2 linked regions of the Pokkaliibacter sp. MBI-7 genome follow. The protein of the gene in region 1 interacts with the protein of each later gene in a pairwise test. Links are inferred from orthologs where the notes say so. Each region holds a gene or a part of one and is shown on either strand. Other genes may lie near its edges.

Region 1 (3,250 bases):
TAACCGTAATGTCATTAAAGATGCTCTGCACAAAGGTGTGAAGAATTACATTGGCGGTAACTGTACTGTCAGTCTGATGCTGATGGCGCTGGGGGGGCTGTTCGAGAAAGGGTATGTCGAATGGATGAGTGCCATGACGTACCAGGCTGCATCTGGCGCAGGTGCGCAGAATATGCGTGAGCTGCTGAATCAGATGGGCGCGCTGAAAAGTGCAGTCGCCTCTGAACTGGAAACGCCCTCAAGTGCAATTCTCGATATTGATCGTAAAGTCGCACAAGCTATGCGATCTGACGTTTTCCCCGCGGACAACTTTGGCGTTCCGCTGGCTGGAAGCCTTATCCCCTGGATTGATAAGGAGCTTGAGAGCGGCCAGTCGAAGGAGGAGTGGAAAGGTCAGGTGGAAACCAACAAAATTCTGGGGCGGACAGGTAACCCGATTCCTGTCGATGGAATCTGTGTTCGTATTGGGGCCATGCGCTGTCACAGTCAGGCGCTGACCATCAAGCTGAATCAGGATATTCCTTTGGCTGATATCGAAGGAATGTTAGCCAGCCATAATGACTGGGTGAAAGTTGTTCCCAATCACCGCGATATCTCCATGAAGGAACTGACTCCCACAGCGGTGACCGGGACCTTGAATGTGCCTGTAGGGCGCCTGCGCAAGTTGAATATGGGTCCGCAATATCTGGGTGCTTTCACTGTGGGTGATCAGCTTTTGTGGGGTGCTGCAGAACCTTTGCGCCGTATGTTGCGCATCCTGCTGGAAGATTGATAGGCGCTGTGAACGCATAAGCGCATCTGTGGCAAGAGCGCTAATGCTCGTGCGCCATAGATATGCAGACTTATTTGATGACCCGGTTTATCCGGGTCATTTTGTTTTAGCTGTTGTTGGGCGCTCAGACAGGCGGCATCGGCTGTCGTTCAAGACGGCATTTCTTGTGTTGTGTCGAGCAAGTCGATAAAGTGCGCGGTCATTTCGCTGTAGAGCCGGTGCTTTCAGTCATTACGTTGCGTAGCTGACCGCGCGGTCCAATGCAGTGTCACACTTTATGTATCAGAGGTTAGCCATGAGCAAGCTATTTAATATCGCTATCGTCGGAGCTACCGGTGCCGTTGGCGAAGCCTTGGTTGAAGTGCTGGAGCAGCGCGAGTTTCCAGTAGGTAAACTGTTCCTGCTGGCCAGTGATCGTTCACTGGGTAAGGTGATCTATTTCCGTGAACGTTCAGTCAAAGTGCAGGAGTTGGAAAAGTTTGATTTCGCTCAGGCTGACATTGCATTTTTTACCGCGGGTAGCGACGTATCAAAAACTTATGCTCCTAAGGCAACTGCCGCTGGTGCTGTCGTCATTGATAACACCAGTGCTTTCCGGCTTGATGCTGACGTACCTCTGGTTGTACCGGAGGTCAATCCCGAGGCTGTAGCGGAATTCAAGCACCGCAAGATCATCGCCAACCCCAACTGCTCCACTATCCAGATGCTGGTTGCCCTGAAGCCAATCTATGATGCTGTAGGTATCAGTCATATTGATGTGGCTACCTATCAGGCGGTTTCTGGTGCGGGCCGTGAAGCTGTAGAAGAACTTGTAAAGCAGACAATTCATATGATGAGTGGTAAGGGTCGTGAAGATGCGCCCTGCTCAGTGCTGCCAACCACAATTGGCTTTAATGTGCTGCCACACATTGATGTGCTGCTTGATGATGGCTACAGCGGTGAGGAAATGAAGATGGTTAACGAGACGAAAAAGATTCTGGGTGATTCCACTGTCATCGTTAACCCTACCTGCGTGCGAGTGCCGGTTATATTCGGACATTCAGAAGCTGTTCATGTGCGCACAAAAGCAGCCATTTCCCTTGAGCAGGCGCGAGAGTTACTGGCTGGTGCGCCGGGTGTCAGTCTGATGAATGACGGCTACCCCACACCTGCCAATGAGGCTGCAGGTAATGACCAGGTATGGGTGGGCAGATTACGTCAGCGGACAGGAGATGATTTAGGTTTGAACCTTTGGGTTGTGTCCGATAACGTACGTAAAGGGGCTGCAACTAACAGTGTGCAGATTGCGGAGCTGCTGATTTCCAGTTATCTGTAACACCCTCAGTCAAGAAACGCTTGGGATCCTTGTCGGGCCGGTGTTAGACACCGGCCCGCACTATGCATATACTCCAAACGTTTGCCGCGGTAATGCCTGTCAACTCAACGACATAGCAGTCAGTGCTTATCAGCGATCTCCACTCGATTTAAGTTGTTCCGTATAGATTCAGCAGCTAGCTTGCCGAAACTTCGTGCTACTGATGCCAGCTAAAAGGATAAGAGAGGGTTAGGACGTCGAATGCTGCGTAAACTCACAACCGGTATCCTGCTTGTTGGTGCCCTGCAGACAGGGTCGGTCTGGGCGCTGACACTGGGGGATGCTTCTCTGGGGTCATTTCTCAATGAGCCTCTGAATGCTGAGCTGCCCCTCAATGATGTGGCTGGCTTAGACCTCTCGCAGCTTAAAGTTCAGCTCGCAGATCAACAGGTTCTCAAAGTCTCTGGCATTCAACCCTCCGCTATCCTGTCCAATTTGCGTTTTCGGTTAATGCAGCGTGGTAATCAGGCATTTATCCAGGTGACGTCAAGCCAGCCTATGCGTGATACCTACCTGAATTTCGTCGTTGAGGTTAGCTGGCCACAAGGGAAGCTCGCACGTGAGTACACCCTGTTTTTTGATCCCCCCGCACCCAGTGTCAAATTAGTGGGTGATTTGCCAGAAGGGGCGCAGGCTAACTCAGGCTTTTCAACGCCAGATCAACCCTTTACTGGTGGGCGTCTGGGGGCAAGCGCTGATGAGGGAGCCGCCCGAGAAGTCAAGGCTGAGCCCAAAGGTCAGACATCTTCCATTCCCGGTAAGTCTGTGAAAGTGGGGCGCAATGACACGCTGTGGACGATTGCTGCGCGTAATCGACCCAATGGTGTCAGCCCTCAGCAGGTGATGCTGGCTTTTCAGCGTGTAAATCCTCAGGCGTTTATTGATGGCAACATCAATCGTATTCGTAAGGGTTCCTCTTTGCAGGTACCTACACTGCAGGAAATTCGCAAACTCAATTTTGATGACGCGTTGAAGGAAGTGGCGCGACAGAACCAGCTTTGGCGTGGTCGGACACCGGCCAAGGCTGCTCTGACCTCGAATAAACCTGCGTCTGCCAAGTCCAAAGAAGCCCCTGTAGTAGCCAAAGAGGAAGGTCAGCTGCGTTTGATGAATTCAGCCAGCGG
Region 2 (3,133 bases), on another replicon or contig:
GCCGGTGTAGGCCACGCCCGAAGGCACGGCAAGGATGCGTCCCTTGACGTCGGGATCAGCAGGGTAGGAAGGCGCGAAGGGAGCATAAGGATCGTCAGCGGGCATCTTCACCAGCCGGTCGCCGCTACGAATCTCTTCGGCTACATGCAGGACTTCAAACTTATGGATATCGCCACTTTCGGCTTCCGTTTCCAGCTTCAGTGTCGCAATGTATTTGGCTTCCTGACCGTAGGCGATCTTCTTCTCACCCAGATTCTCGGTCAGCATCGAGCCTGGACGATACAGACGCCATTCACCTTCATCATAGGGCAAGGTGCCACGGACATAGAGCAGCTGACCTGCCGCACTGAGCAAACGCTGATCATCTGTACCCACCACGTAGGGGGCCTTGTCCAGCTCACCGGGCTTGATGACCAGACTGCTGCGCAGGAAGGGAGCAATGGTTTCCACCGGCAATGTCGGCACGGGTGACAGATTGGCTACGCGCATCTGCGGCAGCAGTTTGACCTTGTCGCCGACACCGGAGCCCGTGGCTTTCAGATAGGCATCACCCCGCTTGAGCGCCAGCCTGGGCTGACCATTAACCTTGACCAGAAAGATTTCATCGCCAGGGTAAATCCAGTGCGGATTGGCGATCTGTGGGTTCTTGGCCCAGATTTTTGGCCACAGCCAGGGATTGGAGAAGAAGCGACCAGTGATATGCCAGAGTGTGTCTCCCTTGACCACCTGATACACCGTCGGTGCATCGTTCTTTAACGCAGGTTGCTCGGCGTACACCACTGCTGAAAAGCACAACAGCACGGAGATCAGCAATTTGCGCATAACAGGTCCTTTGTTGGCCAGTGAGGCTCGGAAGGCAAGGGCAGGGAACTGTAACCTTCGGATGAATTGTTAGGATGCTGCCGATATAATAGAAATTAATCAAATTTTAGCCAATAAATCGTCGCTATAAGTCCCGTTCGTCGTGCTTCAGCGCTGTTTGCGGACGTGGCAACGCCCTGTGATGGCAGGATTTATCGGCGCTGTACCGTCTTTGACAGGGTTACACCTATGGCACTACTCGAAATTCTGGAATTTCCCGATGCGCGCCTGCGCACCAAAGCCACATCGTTCACGGCAGAAGAGATCAGCGATCCTCAACTGCAGACCATGATCGATGACATGTTCGAGACCATGTACAAGGCTCCCGGCATTGGCCTGGCCGCCAGTCAGGTCAACTTCCACAAGCGTCTGGTAGTTATTGATGTCTCTGAGGAAAACGATCAGCCGCTGGTCTTTATCAACCCCGAAGTCACGCCTCTGACCGATGAGCTGGAAACCATGCAGGAAGGCTGCCTGTCAGTACCCGGTTTCTACGAGGAAGTGACCCGTCCCGAGCGGGTCAGAGTCAAAGCCATTGATCGTCATGGCAAGGCATTCGAGATGGAAGCTGATGGCCTGCTGGCTGTTTGCATCCAGCACGAACTGGATCATCTGGAAGGCAAGCTGTTCGTCGACTACATTTCTCCGCTCAAGCGCAACCGCATTCGCAAGAAGCTGGAAAAGCAGCATCGTCAGGCAGCGGAAGCCTGATCTATCTCCCCATTTCACTTGGCGACCCGAACAAACAGGTTTACCGTGAGTAAACCTGTTGTTCTATTCAGAGAACCATGAGCACATCCAAGCCCCTTCGCATCGTCTTCGCCGGCACGCCCGAGTTTGCCGCCACTAATCTGCAGGCCGTTCTGTCCAGCCGCCATGAGGTGATCGGAGTCTATACACAGCCCGACCGGCCTGCTGGACGTGGCCAGAAGCTCACTGCCAGCCCGGTCAAGCAGCTGGCACAGCAGCATGATATACCGGTTTACCAGCCATTGAGCCTGCGCAACGCTGAGGCCCAGGCGGAACTGGCAAGCCTGGAAGCCGACCTGATGGTGGTCGTGGCCTATGGTCTGATTCTGCCGCAAGGAGTGCTGGATACTCCGCGTCTTGGGTGCATCAACGTCCATGCCTCCATCCTGCCACGCTGGCGTGGCGCGGCACCGATTCATCGTGCGGTGCTGGCAGGCGACAGCGAAAGCGGAGTGACCATCATGCAGATGGAAGCAGGTCTGGATACCGGCCCCATGTTGCAGAAAGTCTTCACCCCCATCAGCACAACTGAAACCAGCGGCACCCTGCATGACCGACTGGCCTCGCTGGGCGCAGACGCCTTGCTGCAGGTACTGGAACAATTGGCGGAAGGGCCACTGCAAGGTGAAACGCAGGATGATGCTCTGGCAACCTATGCCCACAAGCTGGAAAAAGAAGAAGGCATGATGGACTGGCGTTTACCCTCCACCCAGCTAGACCGTCAGGTACGCGGCCTGCATCCCTGGCCGGTGGCCTATACCGATATCGGTGATAAACGCATTCGGGTACTGGCAGCTGCCGTCGAAGTGACCCAGCATGGCCAGCTTCCCGGTACGCTGTTGCAGGCAGATCGTCAGGGTCTGCTGATCGCCTGTGGTGACGGTGCCCTGCGCCTGACCCATATCCAGCTTCCCGGCAGCCGTGCTATGGCCGTCGCCGATGTACTCAACTCTCGTGCCAGTGACTTCACTCCAGGCATACGTTTTGGCCAGCAGGAGACAGAGACATGAGCGCCCGTCAGGAAGCCTTACTGGCACTGCTGGATGTCCTTGAAGGCGGCCACTCTCTGACCGCCGCCCTCGGTCACGCCAAACCGCTCAGTGATCCCCGCGATCAGGCTTTGTTACAGGAGCTGAGTTATGGCGTGCTGCGCTGGCAACCACAGTTGCAGGCCATCGCCAATTACCTGCTGATGAAGAAATTCAAGCGCCGTGATCTGGATGTCTATCTGATCATCCAGCTGGGCCTGTATCAGCTGATGCACACCCGGGTTCCTTCCCATGCAGCCATCAGTCAGACCGTGGAAATCTGCCGCGGGATCGACAAGCAATGGGCTACCGGTCTGGTCAACGGCATTCTGCGCCGCTTTGAGCGCGATCAGGGTGACATCATCGCCACCCTGCAAGGCAAGCCCGAGTTTGATCATGTCCATCCCGGCTGGTTCATTGCCAAGCTGGCCCACGCCTGGCCACAGCACTGGAAAGCCATTCTGGATGCCAACAACGAACGCCCGCCCATGACC

What was found.
Region 2: the proteins of QCD60_RS21420 (region 1) and def interact in binary tests that used the Escherichia coli proteins (3 or more experiments, as listed by UniProt). The link is inferred for Pokkaliibacter sp. MBI-7 from one-to-one orthologs.

The regions. Positions count from the first base shown.
Region 1 is NZ_JARVTG010000002.1:384,826-388,075, forward strand. What follows is about bases 150-3,077. They hold QCD60_RS21420 (aspartate-semialdehyde dehydrogenase), read left to right. Parts: upstream 150-1,067; coding sequence 1,068-2,087; downstream 2,088-3,077. Other genes in these bases: asd (aspartate-semialdehyde dehydrogenase), read left to right, coding at 150-772; QCD60_RS21425 (FimV/HubP family polar landmark protein), read left to right, coding at 2,328-3,077. Also shown: more of asd, read left to right, coding at 1-149; more of QCD60_RS21425, read left to right, coding at 3,078-3,250.
Region 2 is NZ_JARVTG010000001.1:2,524,653-2,527,785, reverse strand. Bases 1-2,811 are described here. They hold def (peptide deformylase), read left to right. Parts: upstream 1-1,050; coding sequence 1,051-1,572; downstream 1,573-2,811. Other genes in these bases: rsmB (16S rRNA (cytosine(967)-C(5))-methyltransferase RsmB), read left to right, coding at 2,618-2,811; fmt (methionyl-tRNA formyltransferase), read left to right, coding at 1,650-2,621; QCD60_RS11335 (LysM peptidoglycan-binding domain-containing protein), read right to left, coding at 1-822. In the rest of the region: more of rsmB, read left to right, coding at 2,812-3,133. UniProt on the Escherichia coli protein: Removes the formyl group from the N-terminal Met of newly synthesized proteins. Requires at least a dipeptide for an efficient rate of reaction. N-terminal L-methionine is a prerequisite for activity but the enzyme has broad specificity at other positions.